Regions from separate parts of the Stutzerimonas sp. 21-1 genome, predicted to be linked through region 1. Evidence: predicted binding sites of a transcription regulator. Region 1 holds the regulator's gene; each other region holds the start of a gene.
The links. Region 1 encodes FliA, which starts transcription of late flagellar genes. Its sites were predicted from a motif close to CTAAAGTTTNNNNNNNNNNNGCCGNTAA; they were not measured.

Region 1 (6,847 bases):
AGGAGCTGGTGCCGGGCATGCTGTCGCTGTCCACGCTGCTCAAGGTGTTGCAGGCGCTGCTGCAGGAGCAGGTACCGGTGCGTGACATCCGCACCATCGCCGAAGCCATCGCCAATGTCGCCACTAAGAGTCAAGATCCCGCCGCGATGGTGGCGGCAGTGCGCGTCGCGCTTTCTCGCGCAATCGTGCAGAACGTTGTGGGACTAGAGCCGGAGCTGCCTGTGATCACGCTGGAACCGCGATTGGAACAGATCTTGCTCAATAGCCTGCAGAAGGCCGGACAGGGTGCCGAAGATGGCATCCTGCTGGAGCCGGGAATGGCAGAGAAGTTGCAACGGTCGCTGGTAGAAGCGGCGCAGCGCCAGGAAATGCTCGGTAAGCCGGCGATCCTCCTGGTGGCCGGACCGGTTCGCGCGATGTTGTCCCGCTTCGCCCGGCTGGCCGTACAGAACATGCATGTACTGGCCTACCAGGAAATTCCGGACAACAAGCAGGTCACCATCGTTGCGACGGTGGGTCAGAATTAATCGAGGGTGCAGGCCATGCAGGTCAAACGTTTCTTCGCCGCCGATATGCGCATCGCCATGAAGATGGTGCGTGATGAGCTGGGCGCCGATGCCGTGATCATCGGCAATCGCCGGGTCGCCGGCGGTGTCGAGCTGACTGCCGTGCTCGATTACCCGATGCAGGCCGCGCCGGAAGCGAACAAGCCCAACCCCGTGCTGGAAGCCGAGCTGCGCAAGACGCAGGCGCGCATCGCCTCGGCACATGCCGAACTGAGCGCGCCGAGCCGCGTGAAGGCGGGCCAGGACCGTCAACTGCTTGACGAGCAGCCGGCCGCCGCGCCGCAGCCCGCTGCCAGTGCGCCGGTCGATACGCGTGCCTTCGAGAGCATGTGCACCGAACTGCAAGGTCTGCGTGAGCTGATCGAAGTGCAGCTCGGCTCCATCGCCTGGGGCCAGGAGCAGAGCCGGCGGCCGCAGCAGGCCGGGCTCTGGCGCCGCCTGCAGCGTCTCGGCCTGCCGGCAGAGCTGTCGCGCAGCCTGCTGGAAAAGGTCGCCACCATCGCTGATCAACGTCAGGCCTGGCGCATGTTGCTGGCGCACTTGGCGCAGGCGATCAAGGTCACCAAGCACGAACCGCTGGAAGAGGGCGGGGTAATCGCCTTGGTGGGACCGGCCGGTGTCGGCAAGACCACCACGCTGGCCAAGCTGGCGGCCCGTTACGTATTGAAGTACGGCGCGCAGAACATCGCGCTGGCGAGCATGGATAACTACCGCATCGGCGCGCAGGAGCAGCTGAAGACGCTCGGTCGTATTCTCGATGTGCCGGTGGTGCAGATCGACCCGTCGCAGCCGCTGGGCAAGACGCTGGCGCCGCTGGCGCGCAAGCGCGTGATCCTGATAGACACGGCCGGTCTGCCGGCGAGCGATCCGACACTGCGCATGCAGCTGGAAGCGCTGTCCGATCGTGGCGTGAAATCGAAGAACTACCTGGTGCTGGCCGCCACCAGCCAGAGCCAGGTGCTCAAGGCGGCGTGGCACAACTATCGTCGCTGCGGCCTGGCCGGTTGCATCCTGACCAAGCTCGACGAGGCCGGCTCGCTCGGCGACGTGCTCGGACTAACGATCAGCCAGCACCTGCCGATAGCCTACCTCGCCGACGGGCCGCGTATTCCCGATGACCTGCACCTGCCGCGCAGTCATCAGCTGGTCAGTCGGGCGGTGAGCCTGCAATCTGGCGAGGAGCCGAGCGAGGAAACGATGGCCGATATGTTCGCCGGCCTGTACAACGAATCATCGCGGCGAGCGGGCTGAAGCGGCAGTGCGTTACTCGGATAAACCTGATGCATTCGAGCTGAATGCATCGCCGGCCTTGCAGGCCGAGCAACATATAGGCGTTTGAACATGGGTATGCATCCCGTACAGGTGATTGCGGTGACCGGCGGCAAGGGTGGCGTCGGCAAGACCAACGTGTCGGTCAATCTGGCACTGGCGCTGGCCGAACTCGGGCGGCGGGTGGTGTTGCTCGACGCCGACCTCGGGCTGGCCAATGTCGACGTGCTGCTGGGGCTGACCACCAAGCGCACGCTTGCCGACGTGATCGCCGGTGAATGCGACCTGCGCGACGTGCTCATCCAGGGGCCGGGCGGCATTCGCATCGTGCCGGCTGCATCCGGCACGCAGAGCATGGTGCAGCTGTCCTCGCTGCAGCACGCCGGCCTGATTCAGGCGTTCAGCGAGATCGAGGATCTCGACGTACTGATCATCGACACCGCCGCCGGTATCGGCGAGGCGGTGGTCAGCTTCGTGCGCGCCGCACATGAGGTATTGCTGGTGGTTACCGACGAGCCGACCTCGATCACCGATGCCTATGCGCTGATCAAGCTGCTCAACCGCGACTACGGCATCAACCGCTTTCGCGTGCTGGCCAACATGGCGCACGCCCCGCAGGAAGGGCGCAACCTGTTCGCCAAGCTGACCAAGGTCACCGAGCGCTTCCTCGACGTCGCGCTGCAGTACGTCGGTGCGATTCCCTACGACGAAGCCGTGCGCAAGGCCGTACAGAAGCAGCGTGCAGTCTACGAGGCCTATCCGCGGTCGAAATGCGCATTGGCTTTCAAGGCCATCGCGCAGAAGGTCGACACCTGGCCGCTGCCGGCCACGCCGCGCGGGCATCTTGAATTCTTCGTCGAGCGCCTGATCAGGCCGGCGAACGACACTCACGAATGACGGCTGCTGGATTCGCTATGTATTACAGCAAGGCTCAGGCGAAGGATGCCCAGCATCGTTTGATCGACCAGTATGCGCCGCTGGTCAAGCGCATTGCCTACCACCTGCTCGCACGCCTGCCGGCCAGCGTCCAGGTCGACGACCTGATCCAGGCCGGGATGATCGGCCTGCTGGAGGCAGCGAAGAAGTACGACGCCGGCAAGGGCGCCAGCTTCGAAACCTACGCCGGTATCCGCATCCGCGGCACCATGCTCGACGAGGTGCGCAAGGGTGACTGGGCGCCACGCTCGGTGCATCGCAACTCGCGCATGGTCAGCGAGGCGATTCGCGCCATCGAAGCGAAAACCGGACGTGACGCTAAAGATCACGAGGTTGCGGCCGAACTTAAGCTCAGCCTCGATGAGTACTACGGCATTCTCGGCGATACCCTGGGCAGCCGCCTGTTCAGCTTCGACGACCTGTTGCAGGACGGCGAACATGGCGAGTTGCACGACGATGCCGCCAGCACTCATTCCGAGCCGTTTCGCGATCTTGAGGACGAGCGTTTCCAGCAGGCGCTGGCTGATGCCATCACCAACCTGCCCGAACGCGAAAAGCTGGTGCTGTCGCTGTACTACGACGAAGAGTTGAATTTGAAGGAAATCGGTCAGGTGCTCGGGGTCAGCGAGTCGCGGGTCAGTCAGCTGCATAGCCAGTGCGCCGCCCGTCTGCGTGCCCGCCTCGGCGAATGGCGGGCGAGCTGACTGGTACCCTCACTGCGAGACGTGCTCGGTTGCCGAGATTTTGGGATTTACGGAGGTCGACTTGGACAAGAACATGAAAATCCTCATCGTCGATGACTTCTCGACGATGAGACGAATCATCAAGAACCTCCTGCGAGACCTGGGGTTCACCAATACCGCCGAGGCCGACGACGGCACCACTGCGTTGCCGATGCTCAAGAGCGGCAGCTTCGATTTCCTCGTCACCGACTGGAACATGCCGGGCATGAGCGGCATCGACCTGCTGCGCCACGTACGTGCGGACGAGCGCCTCAAGCACCTGCCGGTGCTGATGGTGACGGCCGAAGCCAAGCGCGATCAGATCATCGAAGCGGCTCAGGCCGGCGTTAACGGTTACGTCGTCAAGCCTTTCACTGCCCAGGTGCTCAAGGAGAAGATCGAAAAGATCTTCGAGCGCGTCAACGGCTGAAGCAGTAACGCCGCGAGGGCACTATGACGCAAGCAGACCAACGCCTGGCGGAGTTCGAAGCGACTCTGCAGGCCAATGCACCGCAGCTGATTGAAAGCCTGCAGCAGGGCCGCTTCGATGAGGCGGCGCAAATGTTCAACGAGCTCAACCAGGCCCGTAATCAGGGACTCTATCAAGAGGTTGGCAAGCTCACCCGCGAACTGCACAACGCGATCGTCAAGCTCGAGATGGACACCTGCGCCACAGGCGGGGATCCGTCGCCGATCACCGATGCGACCGACCGGCTTTCCTACGTGGTGGCGATGACCGAGAAGGCCGCCAACCGCACCATGGATCTGGTCGAGGAGTCGGCGCCGCTGGTGAACTACGTCAGCTACGAAGCCCAGAGCCTGACCGCCGACTGGCAGCGCTTCATGCGCCGCGAGATGAACGCCGAGCAGTTCCGCGAGTTGGTCCGGCGCATCGACCAGTACCTGCAGCGCTCGATGAACGATGGCAGTCAGCTGTCGCAGAACCTCAGCGAAATCATGCTGGCACAGGACTTCCAGGACCTGACCGGGCAGGTGATCAAGCGCGTCACGCGGCTCATCACCGAGCTGGAAAGCAATCTGGTCAACTTGGTGGCAATGGCCGGGCAGGTCGATCGCGTGGCCGGCATCCAGCACGACCGCGACGCGATGCGTGCCGAGCAGGAAAAGAAAAAACAAGAGAAAGAGCCTTCCAACGGTGAAGGTCCGCAGATGCATGCCGATATACGTGAGGACGTCGTATCTGGACAGGACGACGTGGACGATCTGCTTTCGAGCCTGGGCTTTTAGGGGAATTGCAATATGAGCTTCGACGCCGATGAAGAAATCCTCCAGGATTTCCTGGTAGAGGCCGGCGAGATTCTCGAACTGTTGTCAGAGCAGTTGGTGGAGCTGGAAAGCAGCCCCGACGACATGGCGTTGCTCAATGCAATTTTTCGCGGGTTCCATACGGTCAAGGGCGGGGCGGGCTTCCTGCAGCTGAACGAGCTGGTGGAATGCTGCCACATCGCCGAGAACGTCTTCGACATTCTGCGCAAGGGCGAGCGCCGGGTGGATTCCGAGCTGATGGACGTGGTGCTGCAGGCGCTGGACGCCGTGAATGCCATGTTCAGTCAGGTTCGCGAGCGCGTCGAGCCGACCCCGGCAACCCCTGAGCTGCTGGCGGCGCTGGCGCGCCTGGCCGAGCCGGCGTCGGCGGATGCTCCCAGCGTGGCGGCAGAAGTCGCGGCGCCGGTAGCGGCGGACGACGAGTTCGAGCAGATGCTGCAGGCCATCGACACGGCGGCTGCGGTCGAATCCGCAGCGGCGGCGAGCGATGAAATCACCGACGATGAATTCGAGTCGCTGCTCGACCAGCTGCACGGCAAGGGCCAGTTCAGTGCCGCACCTGCCGAAGCGGAGACGCCAGCAGAGCCGGTAGCGGCCGCGGGCGACGAGATCACCGACGAAGAATTCGAGGCGCTGCTCGACCAACTGCACGGCAAAGGGCAGTTCAACGAGCCTGCCGCCACGCCTGCGTCAGCACCCGCGGTAGCCGAGACCGGCGCCCCGGCGGCCGGCGACAATATCACCGACGACGAATTCGAAGCGCTGCTCGATCAGCTGCACGGCAAGGGCAAGTTCGAGCCCGAGAGCGTGGCGCCGGTCGCTGCAGTAGCGGCAGCGGCTCAGCCCGCAGCAGTGGCCAAGAGCGCGCCGCGCCAGCCCGCTGCCGCGCCGAGCAAGGCAGAGGCGGCGCCGCGCGCAGCGGCTCCGGCCGAGAAGCCGGCCAGCGACGCGGAAACCACCGTACGGGTCGATACCGCCCGGCTCGACGAGATCATGAATATGGTCGGCGAGCTGGTGCTGGTGCGTAACCGTCTGGTGCGCCTGGGCGCCAACAGCGGCGACGAGGCCATGTCCAAGGCGGTGTCCAACCTCGACGTGGTCACCGCCGATCTGCAGAGCGCGGTGATGAAGACGCGCATGCAGCCGATCAAGAAAGTCTTCGGCCGCTTCCCGCGGCTGGTTCGCGATCTGGCGCGCAACCTGAAGAAAGAGATCAACCTGGAGCTGGTGGGCGAAGAGACCGATCTCGACAAGAACCTCGTCGAGGCGCTGGCCGATCCGCTGGTGCACCTGGTGCGCAATGCCGTCGATCACGGCATCGAGTCGCCGGAGGACCGCGAGGCCGCCGGCAAACCGCGCGTCGGACGCGTGGTGCTCTCTGCCGAGCAGGAGGGCGACCACATCCTGCTGATGATCACCGACGACGGCAAAGGGATGGACGCCAACATCCTGCGCGCCAAGGCGGTCGAGAAGGGCATGCTGGACAAGGATGCCGCCGAGCGCCTGAGTGATCTGGAGTGCTACAACCTGATCTTCGCGCCCGGTTTCTCGACCAAGACCGAGATTTCCGACGTGTCCGGCCGTGGTGTCGGCATGGACGTGGTCAAGACCAAGATTTCCCAGCTCAACGGTACGGTCAACGTGTTCTCCACCAAGGGCCAGGGCTCGCGGGTGGTGATCAAGGTGCCGCTGACCCTGGCGATCATGCCGACGCTGATGGTCATGCTCGGCAACCAGGCGTTCGCTTTCCCGCTGGTCAACGTCAACGAGATCTTCCACCTCGACCTGTCACGCACCAACGTGGTGGACGGCCAGGAAGTGGTCATCGTCCGCGACAAGGCGCTGCCGCTGTTCTACCTCAAGCGCTGGCTGGTGCAGGGCGCCGAGCAGGACGAACAGCGCGAGGGGCACGTGGTGATCCTCAGCGTCGGCAATCAGAGCATCGGCTTCGTCGTCGACCAGCTGGTGGGTCAGGAAGAGGTGGTGATCAAGCCGCTCGGCAAGATGCTGCAAGGTACGCCCGGCATGTCCGGTGCGACCATTACCGGCGATGGCCGCATCGCCCTG
Region 2 (6,847 bases), 960 kb from region 1:
GCGGGCGATGCTTACCGCGAAGCGCTGACGCAGCCTTCACCGATTCGCGAGCGGCGCGCCGTTGCTCCAGCCACCGCCCAGGCTGCGGAACAGGTCGACCAGGGCGATCTGTCGTCGTGTGCTGGTCTCGATGTAGTCGGACTCATTGGTGAAGTGGCTACGTTGCGCATCGAGGTAGCGCAGGTGGCTATCCACGCCGCCCTCGTAGCGCGCCTTGGCGAGCTTCAGCGTCGCGTTGCTGGTATTGGCCAGGTTCCGCCGTGCGGTTTCCTCACGACGCAGGCCCGGACAGCCTCGACCCGGCTGTCGACGGCCGCTGGCAGCCCTACAGCGATGCGCTGGACGCCTTCTTCCTCCGCGGACAGCAGGCTGGGGTGCTGCGTATCGACATCACCGCGGCGGTCTTCACCGAACTCTTTCTCGCACTGATATACGGCATGGTCGATGCCGAGCGCCGCGGGCGTGCGGCCAGCTCCAGTTCCGCGGGCATGCTCGAGCGGATGTTCCTCGATGGCGCAGCCATAACCCGCTGAGCTGATCCGCACTGCCGGCGCAGGAGGCCAAACGGCTGTTGCCTCCCTTGCGGCAGGCGCCACTTGGAATCGGGCAGGTTGGGCATGGCGGTAGCGCCATGCCCCGAGGGCACTCAGCGCACCTTGAACCGGTTGACGACAGCCGTGAGGCGCCCGTTGGTGTTCAGCAGCGATTCGGCGCTGCGGTCGACGCTCACGCCACTTTCCACCAGCTCATCGACGACCTGCCGCACGGCTACCATGTTGCGGTTGATCTCCTCGGCCACCGCACTTTGTTCCTCGGCGGCTGTGGCGATCTGCGTGCTCAGGTCGTTGATGTGCACCACCGAGCCGGCCATCTCGTCCAGCCCGACGGTGACCTGGGCGGTCTTGTCCGCCGTGGCCTGGCAGCTGACCTTGGTCTGTTCCATGGCCTGCACGGCGGAACCGACCGCTTCCTGCAGACGCTGCAGCGTCTCGTTGATTTCCGAGGTGCTCTGCTGCGTACGTGCGGCCAGGGCGCGGACTTCATCGGCGACCACGGCGAAGCCGCGGCCTTGCTCGCCGGCACGCGCGGCTTCGATGGCCGCGTTCAGTGCCAGCAGGTTGGTCTGTCCGGCGATGTCACCGATGACGCCCAGCACGTCGTTGATGCGCTGCGCGTCGGCCTCCATCGCCTGCACCTTCGCCGTTGCGCTTTCAACTTCGCTGACCAGCGACCGAACGCTGCCGGAGGCATCGTCGACGACCCGCTTCGACGAGAGCGCGTTGTGATTGGCGGTCTGGGTGAAGGTGGCGGTATCGCTGGCGCTCTGCGCAACGGATTCGGCCGTCGAACTCATTTCGTTGATGGCGGTGACGGCCTGGTCCGTTTCCAGCGCATGCCGCGCCAGGGCCTCGTTGGTCGTGCGGGACAGTTGCTTGAGCTGGCCGATCTCGCTGTGGATCTGCGTGGTGGCGTCGCTCACGTCGATCATCATCTTCTGCAGATAGCCGATGAAACCGTTGACCGAACGTCCCACCTGATCGACTTCGTCATCGCCCTTGATGGCGATTCGCTTGGTCAGATCGGCGTCGCCGGCCGACAGCGCATCGATGTTCGAGCGCAGCACGCCGAGGCGCTTCATCAGCTGGTTGAGGGCGACGATCATCAGCGCCAGCAGCACGACGACCATGGGAATCTGCAGCGATGCGAGCGTCTTGAGCATGGCATCGCTGCGCGCTTCGAGTTGCGCGGTGGGCAACGCCGCCGCCAGCAGCCAGGGCGTGCCTTCGATCGGTGTCAGGAAGAAGCTGAATGCTTCACCGTCCTTGGCGCTGTAGGTCGTGTGCTCCTGCTGCGAGCGACCCGCGAGCGCCTGCTGGATGGTGGCGATGAACGGCGACTGGCCGGCCAGCTCCGCGACGTTGCGCAGCACCATGTCGCCCGGCAGCTGCGGCTGGTTGCTGAGGATCTTGCCGTCGGCCTCGACGACCATCACCTCGCCGCCGATCTCATCCTGCTTCTCGGCGACCAGTCGATTGAAGAAGCCGAGCGTCAGGTCGATCGTCGAAACGCCCCAGGCGGTGCCGTTCTGGTAGATGGTCATCGCGCAGTTGGTACGTGGCTCGGCGCTGGCGTCGTCCTTGTAGGCCGCGGCCCAGACGCATTTCCCGCGCGGAGCCTGCATGCCGCCACGGTGCCAGGGCTGCTCGAAGTAGTTCAGCGATTCGGCCGAATTCCAGTGCGTGTTGACGATCAGTTTTCCCGCCGGATCGCGGTGATAGAAGGTGCTGTGTTTATCCTGTCCGGCGGTTCGCGCACCCGGCATGGGCCAGATTCCGCCACCAAACACCTTCACGTCACCGTACTGATCGATCAGGCCAGGCAGGATGCGGTCGATCTCATCGCTTTCCAGCATCGGCACGGTCTGGGTAATGCTGCGTGCCTGGGCTTCGACGCGCGCCAGCTCCATCGCGATGTGCTCACCGATTTCGGTGACCTGCGACATCACGATGGTTTCGCCCGCAGCCATGAGTTGTGGCGCGACGAAGCGCTGGATGCCAAGCATCGTCAGCAGCATGACAAGCAGCACGAAGCCGATGAAGGTGATGGTGTAACGCGCCTTTATCGTGTTGAAAGCGAACATCTAATCCTCAGCATTAAGACAGCCGGCCCGGCGGATGGGCGTGGCGATGGCGTTCTATCGGCGCGTGGGTGCGATGCATGAGCTTCGGCTGACCGGCGGTCCGCTTACACGAGAACTGCCCGAACCGAGCCGTGGGGCTATCGCCACAGTGCGGCTGCATTGAACTGATGAAATTCGACTCGAACGGTAACCGGGATTAATCCACAGATGCTGTGGATAACGGCGTTGATATCTCGAGAACAACTCGCGCGACGCCTTGCTGGCCGGGTGCTGGCTGCGAATTGAGTGTTTTCTGTTCGGTAATGCCTTTCAAATCAGGGAGATCCGCCGTCAGCGGCAGACTAAGCAAAACTGGCGGGCACGGTGACGCGCTGCTCGGCCGCAAGGCGCAACGCATCGAAAGGTGCGGGGTGAAGGTCATGGATGAGCTGACCTGCGACCCCGGTTTTCAATGAAGAAGGACCGGGCCGTGCGTGCTACGGAATCAACAAGGCCACCAGGGCGGTGGCGATGATCAGCACGGCGATGACATGGCTCGAACTCAGGCCCCACGCGCGCTGGCGCGAATTGCGATCGAACCGGCCGCGCGCGTCGTGCAGGCCGTTGACCGGCTCGAACAGGTTGCCCGCCTGCGGTGCCAGCTCCGTGTCGCCGCTCATCTGGCCGGACCAGGCGCTGCGCGCCAGGAGCCGATCGAGCAGCCCCGGAAAAAACAGCGTGCCGATGATCGCCTTGATGGTCGGCGCCCCGAGCCACAACTCGCGCGGCGGCGCGTTCACCACATTGAAGATGGCTCGCGCCGCGACGTAAGGATCGTGGATCGGCGGGACCGGTTGAACGCGCTTGCCGAGCTTGTTGCGCGCCCAGTCGAACTGGGGCGTGTTCATCGCCGGCAGCTGAACCATGCACAGCCTGATCTTGCTGGCGTGATGGATGAGCTCGCACCTCAGCGAGTCGGTAAAACCACGCACCGCGAACTTGGCGCCGCAATAGGCCGATTGCAGTGGAATGGCGCGATAGGCCAGCGCCGAACCGACCTGGATGATCAGCCCGCGGTTGCGCGGACGCATCAGCTCGAGCGCCGCCAGCGTGCCGTGCACGGTGCCCAGGTAGGTCACTTCGGTGACTCGCCGTATCTCTTCCGGCAGCAATTGGTCGACCGGCGCGAATACCGTCACCATCGCCGCGTTGATCCAGACGTCGACCGGACCGAGTTCGGCCTCGAATCGACGCGCAGCGCTGTTCAGCTGTTGCGCATCGGCCACGTCCGCACTGATCGCCAGCGTCGCGACCTCATAGGGCTGCAACTCTTCCAGCGTCAGCGCCAGACCCTCGTCGCTGCGTGCGACCAGGCCGATGGCGTAGCCGGCAGCGGCGAAAACATGGGCCGTGGCGCGCCCGACACCGGCGCTGGCACCGCAGATCACTACCACCGGACGGTCAGGGTTGTTCATTCGTTTCGCCTTGCAAGCGTTCGAGCAGTAGAGGCACGCGGTGGCACAGGGTTCCCTTCACCAAGCGGCAAATCCCCGCTATCTGGCGTTTCACGGCCGGTCCGGCTTGCCGAACAGCGCGTCGAGTTCCGCACCGGAGGCGGCGTCGGCAAAGCCGTCGAAGCGGCCGTGCTCGGCGAGGGCGCGTGCGGCGCGCAGAAAACCGCCCCATGCCGCCCGCGCCAGGGCGCCACCGACACTGATGCGTCGGACGCCGAGGTCGGCGAGGTCCTGCACGGTCAGCTCGCTGTCCCAGCCGATCAGCACGTTGACCGGCTTCGGCGCGACCGCGGCGACGACGGCGGCGATCTGCTCACGTGTGCGGATACCCGGTGCGTAGAGGCAGTCAGCGCCGGCAGCGGCATAGGCCTGCAGGCGCGAAATGGCGTCGTCGAGATCGGCACGACCGACGAAGAAGGTTTCCGCACGGCCGATCAGCACGGTATCGCCGCCGTGCGTGTCGATCGCCGCGCGCGCGGCCGCGATGCGCTCGACCGCCTCGGAAATGCCGCGCAGCGGTGCCTGCGCATCGCCGGTCGAATCTTCGATGGACAGGCCGGCCACGCCGGTCTCGATCGCCAAACGCACGTTTTCAGCGACGCCTTCGGGCGTGTCGGCAAAGCCACTCTCGAAATCGGCGTTCAGCGGAAGGTGGGTGGCCTGGGCCATGCAGCGCAGGTGCGCCAGCACCGCGTCGCGGGGTAGCTGGCCATCCGCACGGGCGCACGACCAGGCGTAGCCCGAACTGGTCGTGGCTAGCGCCTTGAAGCCGAGCCCGGCCAGCACGCTGGCGCTGCCGGCATCCCACGGATTAGGCAGCACGAAACAACCGGACTGATGCAGCGCGCGAAAGGCGGCGCGCTTTTGCGAAACACTGGGAGGGTTCACGAAGTTCTCCTTGGCGCCGCCGTCTTTCGCCTTCCGGGCTCGCCGGCAGCGCAACCAGGCTGCGCTGCCGGCGAGGGCAAGAACGAAGGGGCGGGCAAACGTGGCACCGGTTCGATGCAGGCGAGTCAGACCAGCAAGCCTAGTCTCAACTCGCCAATTGGCGCACGACGGGTGCTTCGCAAAGGGCGCCCTTCAGTGCAGCAGCTCAGAAGCTGATGACGGTCTTCAAGCCGAATACGACGCTGTCCCGCTCATCCGTGTAGCCGCCGGGCTGGTGGAAGTACTGGATGTTCGGACTCAGCGAAACCGCCGGGGTCACCGCGATGCGGTAGTAGAGTTCGGCCGGATATTCCCTGTCCGGTACCGGCTCGCCTTGTTCGCGCAGCCGGCGGCGCGAATCGTCGTTCACTTCCAGCCGTGCGAGGGCCAGGCCGACTTCGTCGTCGGGGCGGCCGGCGAAAGGGGCGGAGAGGATGCCGCCGACCTGCCAGATGCGCTCGATGTAGGTCACGTCCGGGTCGGACTGGATGAAGTGGGCGAACAGCTTGAAGCGCCTGGCCGCCACCGCGGTGCTCTGCCAGAGCTGCTGCTCGGCCATCAGATAGCCGCCGCTGGCCTGGTCATGCTCGGCGGCCGGCGCGCCGGAAAGCGCCATCGGACGCCCGGCAGCGTCACGGTAGACGTCCTCGAAGTCGCCGGTATTGCGCCACAGGCCCAGCCGATAGGCGCCGGGCTGGCCGGCGAAGGTCGGCGTCCAACCCAGTTCGGCGACCGCGTGGTAGCCCGTGGTGCCCGACGGGCTGCCGACGTTCAGGCCCTGCCCGCGCTCGGTGAAACGCGGATTGACCTGATAAAGCGCGGTCTGCATCGACCATTCTTCGTTCAACTGATAACGCGCGGTGGCGCCCCACTGGCTGATCGGCCAGGTGTGCCAGTTGGGCGTGATGTAGCCGGGCACCGTGCCGCAGAAGCCGAGGTTCTGAAACGGGCAGGCGAACGGGAAGACCTCGCCGCTCATGGGCAGACGACCGAGCTTGAGCAGCAGGCGGTCATCCAGCAGCGCCTGCTGGTAATAGAACTGCACCAGCCGTGTGGTGCTGCCGTAGCCATAAATTTCCTGCGGTTGCAGCAGCACGTCGAGGTCCGCCTCGGCGTTGAGGTTCTCGCCGTTGCGGTTGACCACCGTGAAGCGGAAACCGGCGCCGGACCAGCCCAGTAATTTCTCCAGATCCAGCGCGGCATCAAACATCAACTGATCGGAGTAGGTGCCGGTGTGGTCATCGCCGCCCTGGGTGTTCCAGGCCAGCTCGTTGACGTAGGTGATCTGCAGATCGACGCCGGCCTCATGCAGGCGGGTGCGGCTGCCGTTCCAGTCGCCGAGCAGGAACTGGTCGGGTGAGTAGTCCGCCGCGTGGGCAGCAGTGAACAGGCAGGCGGCGAGAAGGCCGCTGCCGAAGCGCAGGCTGGTTGTCATTGTTTTGATCCTTTGGGATGTAACGGTGCGGCGTGCAGCGAATATCGTTAGTTGCAAGGCCTATGTAATGAACGATATTCGCGTGCACTTCTGCCCATTGGTAACGCCTGACTACATTGCTAGTTGGCGTTACCGGTTTGTTCAGTTGGCGTTTGAATTGCTGGCCTAATGTCCGCCGCCAGACTTCACTCCATCGTGCGCTTGCCTGCGAACGAAATGGCGAATGCTTTCAAGCTCTGCGTCTGTCAAATCCGGGAATTTAGGCATCCCGTTGGCAAGTAGCGCGCCACCGCGAACGACACTCTCAAAGGCCTTTTCATTGCCTTTGAGCAATATCGGCGACTCCCGCAG
Region 3 (6,847 bases), 2.0 Mb from region 1:
ATGACCTGCGCCAGCTGTGCCGGCCGCGTCGAGCGCGCGCTGCGCAAGGTGCCGGGCGTCACCGCGGCGGCGGTCAACCTGGCCAGCGAACAGGTGCGCGTCGACGCCGACGACAGCGAACTCGCGACGCTGATCCAAGCGGTGGAAAGCGCCGGCTACGGCGTGCCGACCCAGGTGGTGGAACTGGCCATCGAAGGCATGACCTGCGCCAGCTGCGTCGGCCGCGTCGAGCGCGCGCTGCTCAAGGTCCCCGGCGTGCGCAGCGCGGCGGTGAACCTGGCCAGCGAACGCGCGCGGGTGGAGCTGCTCGGCACGCTGGAGCCGAACGCATTGATTCAGGCCGTGGAAGGCGCCGGTTATCACGCGCAGCCGATCGAGCAGGCGCAACCGCGCGGCGCCGACAATGCCGAACGACGGCTGCGCCGCGAACGTCTGGCCGTGCTGATTGCCCTGCTGCTGGCTGCGCCGCTGGTCATCCCGATGTTTGGCGACCTGTTCGGGCTGCACTGGATGCTGCCGGCGTGGATGCAGTTTCTGCTCGCCACGCCGGTGCAGTTCATTCTCGGTGCGCGTTTCTATGTCGCCGGCTGGAAGGCGGTACGCGCCAGCGCCGGCAACATGGATCTGCTGGTCGCGCTCGGCACCAGCGCCGGCTACGGCCTGAGCCTGTACCAGTGGTGGGCGACGCCGGCCGGACAGATGCCGCACCTGTACTTCGAGGCCTCGGCGGTGGTGATCGCCCTGGTGCTGCTCGGCAAGTACCTGGAAAGCCGCGCCAAGCGCCAGACCAGCGCGGCGATCCGCGCGCTGGAGGCGCTGCGCCCGGAACGCGCCACGCGCGTCGTCGATGGCCGCGAGGAAGACGTGGCGATCGCCGCGCTGCGCCTGGGCGATCGGGTGCTGGTCAAGCCGGGCGAGCGCTTCCCGGTGGATGGCGAGGTGCTCGAAGGCGAAAGCCAGGCCGACGAGGCGCTGATCAGCGGCGAGAGCCTGCCGGTCGACAAGCGCCCCGGCGACCGCATCACCGGCGGCGCGATCAATGGTGAAGGCCGTCTGCTGGTGCGCACCACCGCGCTCGGCGGCGAGACCGTGCTGGCGCGCATCATCCGCCTGGTGGAGGACGCGCAGGCAGCCAAGGCGCCGATCCAGAAGCTGGTGGACAAGGTCAGCCAGGTGTTCGTCCCCGCCGTGCTGGTCATCGCCGTGGCCACCCTGCTCGGCTGGCTGCTCGCCGGCGCAGCGCTGGAAACCGCGCTGATCAACGCCGTCGCCGTGCTGGTCATCGCCTGCCCCTGCGCCCTCGGCCTGGCGACGCCGGCGGCGATCATGGCCGGCACTGGCGTGGCGGCGCGCCACGGCATCCTGATCAAGGACGCCGAAGCGCTGGAAATCGCCCATGCGGTCACCGCGGTGGCCTTCGACAAGACCGGCACGCTGACGTCCGGCAAGCCGCAGATCATCCACCTGCAGGCGCTCGATGGCGACGAGACGGCACTGCTGCGCCAGGCCGGCGCGCTGCAGCGCGGCAGCGAGCACCCGCTGGCGCACGCGGTTCTGGAGCGCTGCGCGGCGCTCGGCATCGCGCTACCCGACGTCCGGCAGAGCCAGTCGCTGACCGGCCGCGGCATCGCCGGCAGCCTCGACGAGCGCCAGCTGGCGCTGGGCAACCGGCGGATTCTCGATGACCACGGTCTGCCACCGGGCGAGCTGGCTGCCACCGCGCAGACCTGGGAAGCGCAAGGCCGGACGCTCTCCTGGTTGGTGGAAACCGCGCCGCAGCCGCGCGTGCTCGGCCTGTTCGCCTTCGGTGACAGCCTCAAGGACGGCGCCGCCGAGGCGATCGTCGCGCTCAAGACCCGGCATATCCGCTGCCATCTGATCACCGGCGACAACCGCGGCAGCGCCCGTGTGGTGGCCGAAGCCCTGCAGATCGACGATGTGCACGCCGAGGTGCTGCCGGCGGACAAGGCCGCCACCGTTGCGGAACTCAAGCGCGGCGGCGCGGTGGTGGCGATGGTCGGCGACGGCATCAACGATGCGCCGGCACTGGCCGCGGCGGATGTCGGCATCGCCATGGGCGGCGGCACCGACGTGGCCATGCACGCCGCCGGCATCACCCTGATGCGCGGCGATCCGCGGCTGGTGCCGGCGGCGCTGGAAATCAGCCGACGCACCTACCGCAAGATCCAGCAGAATCTGTTCTGGGCCTTTATCTACAACCTGGTGGGCATTCCGCTGGCGGCGCTGGGCTTTCTCAGCCCGGTGGTGGCCGGCGCGGCGATGGCGCTGTCGAGCGTCAGCGTGGTGAGCAACGCGCTGCTGCTCAAGCGCTGGAAACCCTGAACGACGAGCACACGGAGGCAGCATGAATATCGGTCAAGCAGCAGCGCGCAGCGGCCTGTCGGCGAAGATGATCCGCTACTACGAATCCATCGGCCTGATCACTCCGGCCGGGCGCGGCGCCAACGGCTACCGTCGCTACGGCAGTGACGACCTGCACCGCCTGGGCTTCATCAAGCGTGCGCGCGACCTGGGCTTCTCCCTGGAGGAAGTCGGCCGGCTGCTCACGCTCTGGCAGGACCGCCAGCGCGCCAGTGCCGACGTCAAGGCGCTAGCCGCCGGACATATCGTCGAACTGAACCGCAAGATCGCCGAACTGGTCGGCCTGCGCGACACCCTGCAGGAGCTGGTCGACCACTGCGCCGGCGATGATCGCCCGGATTGCCCGATCCTGCGCGGCATCGAGGCGGGCTGTTGTGCAGCCAGTTCCGACGCGGAGTCGGCGCCTCCTGCCGAGCGCTGATCCGGCGCCGCCGGCCAGCCCGCGGCGCGCGGGCAGCGACTATTTCTCGCCTTACGTTCAAGTTTGCATGTCGACCGCCGACAGGAGGAGCGAAGACACCGGCGGGCCGCTCACAAGGCCGCTCGTTCGGAACGAACTCCTCATCATGGTTGGACTGTCATGCACAACTGGTTTGCAAACATGGGCGTCAGTAGGAAGCTCGCGCTGGGCTTCGGCGCCGTACTCACCCTCACCGTCATCCTCGCGTGGAGCGGCTGGGGCAGCCTGGGCGGCGTCATCCAGCGCAGCGGCTGGATGACCGACATCTCGCAGCTCAACAAGACGCTGACCGACCTGCGCATCGCCCGCCTGCAATTCATGCTGGCCAACGGCGACAGCGAATCGACCGCGCGACTGGACAAGAACCTGAGCGTGTACATCGCCCAGCAGACCGAACTGCTCAACACCTTCAAGCATCCCGCCGACGCCGCGCTGCTCAAGGAGCAGGCCGGTTACAACGCGCAGTACCAGAACTCGCTGAACGACATGCGCCGCGCCTACGCGCAGGCGAACGACGCCCGGACCTCGATCGAGGCCGCCGCCAGCCGCCTGCACGAGCTGACCGCCGGCGTCACCGAAGGCGTGCTGCAGCTGCCGGAGGATGACGCGCAACGCTTCGCCCAGCTGCTCGCCATCACCCGCATCAAGGAAGACGTACAGCGCGCGCAGTACCTGCTGCGCGTCTACATGGCGGCACCCGGCAACGCCGCCGCCCAGGCGATCTACACGCAGCTCGACGCCGCGCAGGCCAGCGTTGCCGAGCAGGGCGCGGCGCTCGATGCGCACCGCCAGACGATCCAGGGCGTCGCCGCAGCCCTCGACCAGTACCGCACCACCATCGAGTCGCTGGAAGCGGCCATCCAGGCCATCGCCAAGTCGCGCCAGGAGATGACCGACCAGCAGAAGGAAATCGTGCGCATCAGCGACACGCTCTACCAGTACCAGCTCGATCAGCTCGACAGCGAAAGCGCCGCAGCGCGCAGCCAGCTGCTGGTGAGCACACTGCTGGCGCTGCTGCTCGGCGTGCTCGCCGCCTGGCTGATCACCCGGCAGATCATCCTGCCGCTGCGCGCCACCCTGGCCGACGTCGAGCGCATCGCTTCCGGCGACCTCAGCGCCACCGCGCCGGTTCAGCGGCGCGACGAACTCGGCGTGCTGCAGCGCGGCATCCAGCAGATGGGCGCGACCCTACGCGAGCTGATCGGCGGCATCCGCGATGGCGTCAGCCAGATCAGCGCCGCCGCCGAAGAGCTGTCCGCCGTCACCCAGCAGACCAGCGCCGGAGTGAACAGCCAGAAGGAAGAAACCGATCAGGTCGCCACCGCCATGCACGAAATGTCGGCCACCGTGCAGGAAGTCGCACGCAACGCCGAACAGGCGGCGCAGGCCGCCACCGACGCGGACAACGAAGCCCGCGAGGGTGATCGCGTGGTGACCGAGGTGGTCACGCAGATCGAGCGCATGGCCGAGGCGGTGGAACGCTCCACCCAGGCGATGAGCGCGCTGCAGAGCGAAAGCGACAAGATCGGCAGCGTGATGACGGTGATTCGCGCGGTTGCCGAACAGACCAACCTGCTGGCGCTCAACGCCGCCATCGAGGCCGCGCGCGCCGGCGAGGCCGGGCGTGGCTTCGCCGTGGTCGCCGACGAGGTGCGCGGTCTGGCGCAACGCACGCAGAAATCCACCGAGGAAATCGAAGGGCTGGTGGCCGCGCTGCAGAACGGCACGCAGGAGGTCGCGACGATCATGCACACCAGCCGCGACCTCACCGACAGCGGCGTCGAGCTGGCGCGCCGTGCCGGTGCTTCGCTGGGCAGCATCACCCGCACGGTGTCGAACATCCAGGCGATGAACCAGCAGATCGCCGCGGCCGCCGAGGAGCAGAGCGCGGTGGCCGAGGAGATCAGCCGCAGCGTGGTGAATGTGCGCGATGTTTCCGAGCAGACCGCCGCGGCCAGCCAGGAAACCGCCGCCTCGAGTACCGAGCTGGCGCGGTTGGGCGGTCAGTTGCAAACGATGGTGAGCCGTTTCCGGCTCTGAGCACTACGGGAAGGCCGCGAGACGCGCCGGGCGCAGTCTCGCGGTGAACGCAGCTCAGCTGGCCTGCGATTGCAGGTAGTTCTGCAGACCGATACGGTCGATCAGGCCGAGCTGCTGCTCGAGCCAGTAGGCGTGGTCTTCCTCGGTGTCCTGCAGTTGCGCGGCCAGGATGTCGCGGGTCGCGTAGTCGCCGTGCTGCTCGGCCAGGGCGATGCCCTTGGCCAGCGCGGCGCGGACCTTGTACTCCAGCGCCAGATCGCTGCGCAGCATGTCCGGTACCGTGTGGCCGGGGTTGATCGCTTCGGGCGTCATGTCCGGGGTGCCTTCGAGGAACAGGATGCGCTTGAGCAGCGCATCGGCGTGCTCGGTTTCTTCCTGCATCTCGTGGTCGATGCGCTCGTAAAGCCGGCTGAAGCCCCAATCGGCATACATGCGCGAATGCAGGAAGTACTGATCGCGTGCCGCCAGCTCGCCGCGCAGCAGCTCCTTCAGATATTCGACTACCGGTGCCTGGCCTTTCATGGGTTCTCTCCGACGGGATATGCATCACGCGCGCAAGCATCGACGCAGAACCGGCAGCGGTCAAGTTTGCCGGGGCAGCCGCGCTGCCAGCGCCACGACGACTCGCTACAATGCCCGCCCTTCATTTTTCGCCAGGCTTGCGCCATGACCCGTTCCGCCCGCTCGTCCCGTGTCGCCATCATCGGCGGCGGCCCCGCCGGTCTGATGGCGGCCGAGGTGCTGAGCCAGGCCGGCGTCGCAGTCGAGCTTTACGATGCGATGCCTTCGGTCGGCCGCAAGTTCCTGCTGGCCGGCGTCGGCGGAATGAACATCACCCACGCCGAGGACTTCGCCACGTTCGTCGGCCGCTACCGCGAACGCGCCGACGCACTGCGCCCGCTGCTGGAAGCCTTCGGTCCGGATGCGCTGCGCCAGTGGATTCACGGTCTGGGCATCGACACCTTCGTCGGCAGCTCCGGCCGGGTATTCCCGACCGACATGAAGGCCGCGCCGCTGCTGCGCGCCTGGCTCAGACGCCTGCGCGACAGCGGCGTGCACATCCATACGCGCCATCGCTGGCTGGGCTGGAACGAGCGCGGCCAGCTGCGCATCGCCGGGCCGGACGGCGAGCATCTGCTCGACGCCGACGCCACCCTGCTCGCCCTCGGCGGCGGCAGCTGGGCGCGGTTGGGCTCCGACGGCGCCTGGGTGCCACTGCTGCAGGCACGCGGCGTCAGCGTTGCGCCGCTGCGCCCGGCCAACTGCGGCTTCGAGGTGCCCGCCTGGAGCGATCACCTGCAGCAGAAGTTCGCCGGTGCGCCGCTGAAGACCGTCAGCCTTGCGCTGCCTGGCGAAGCCCCACGCAAAGGCGAGTTCGTGCTCACCGCAACGGGTATCGAGGGCAGCCTGGTCTACGCGCTTTCGGCGCCGATCCGCGAGGTGCTCAGCCGCGACGGCGTCGCCACCGTGCTGCTCGACCTGCTGCCGGATCGCAGTCAGGCACAGGTCGCCAGCGCGCTGGCCAAGCCGCGTGGCTCGCAGTCGATGGCCAAGCACCTGCATCGCCAGCTCAAACTCGACGGCGTCAAGGCGGCGCTGTTGCGCGAGCTGACCGACACCGCGACCTTTCAGGACACGGCGGCGCTGGCTGCCGCCATCAAGGCGCTGCCGCTCCGTCTCGTCTGCGCACGGCCGCTGGACGAGGCGATCAGCAGCGCCGGCGGCGTGCCATTCGAGGAACTGGATGCGCAGCTGATGCTCAAGCGCCTGCCCGGCGTGTTCTGCGCCGGTGAAATGCTCGACTGGGAAGCGCCCACCGGCGGCTATCTGCTGACCGCCTGTTTCGCCAGCGGCCGGGCGGCGGCCGACGGCATGCTGCGCTGGCTGCGCGACCACTAGCCACCTCGCCTTGCCGGCGTTGCGCTGCTAGCTTCAGTGGCATCGAGCGCGCCACTGCATCCGTCC

Region 2: a site for FliA is predicted at 2,696-2,723, ahead of AC0ZJQ_RS08540 (methyl-accepting chemotaxis protein). Genes of this name have one in related genera too.
Region 3: a site for FliA is predicted at 2,860-2,887, ahead of AC0ZJQ_RS03190 (methyl-accepting chemotaxis protein). Genes of this name have one in related genera too.

Annotation. Positions count from the first base shown of each region.
Region 1 covers NZ_CM150500.1:2,691,266-2,698,112, reverse strand. Annotated here, with positions in the region: gene flhA (flagellar biosynthesis protein FlhA) at 1-527, shown strand, start outside; gene flhF (flagellar biosynthesis protein FlhF) at 543-1,817, shown strand; gene fleN (flagellar synthesis regulator FleN) at 1,908-2,732, shown strand; gene fliA (RNA polymerase sigma factor FliA) at 2,729-3,475, shown strand; gene AC0ZJQ_RS13040 (chemotaxis response regulator CheY) at 3,549-3,923, shown strand; gene AC0ZJQ_RS13035 (protein phosphatase CheZ) at 3,947-4,741, shown strand; gene AC0ZJQ_RS13030 (chemotaxis protein CheA) at 4,754-6,847, shown strand, end outside.
Region 2 covers NZ_CM150500.1:1,729,735-1,736,581, forward strand. Annotated here, with positions in the region: partial or broken gene AC0ZJQ_RS08530 (TolC family protein) at 37-282, opposite strand; partial or broken gene AC0ZJQ_RS08535 (transcriptional regulator) at 285-533, shown strand; gene AC0ZJQ_RS08540 (methyl-accepting chemotaxis protein) at 647-2,641, opposite strand; gene AC0ZJQ_RS08545 (SDR family oxidoreductase) at 3,118-4,095, opposite strand; gene AC0ZJQ_RS08550 (isocitrate lyase/PEP mutase family protein) at 4,186-5,022, opposite strand; gene AC0ZJQ_RS08555 (carbohydrate porin) at 5,228-6,496, opposite strand; gene AC0ZJQ_RS08560 (PQQ-dependent dehydrogenase, methanol/ethanol family) at 6,662-6,847, opposite strand, start outside.
Region 3 covers NZ_CM150500.1:664,765-671,611, reverse strand. Annotated here, with positions in the region: gene AC0ZJQ_RS03200 (heavy metal translocating P-type ATPase) at 1-2,343, shown strand, start outside; gene cueR (Cu(I)-responsive transcriptional regulator) at 2,366-2,803, shown strand; gene AC0ZJQ_RS03190 (methyl-accepting chemotaxis protein) at 2,963-4,882, shown strand; gene bfr (bacterioferritin) at 4,937-5,404, opposite strand; gene AC0ZJQ_RS03180 (TIGR03862 family flavoprotein) at 5,549-6,781, shown strand.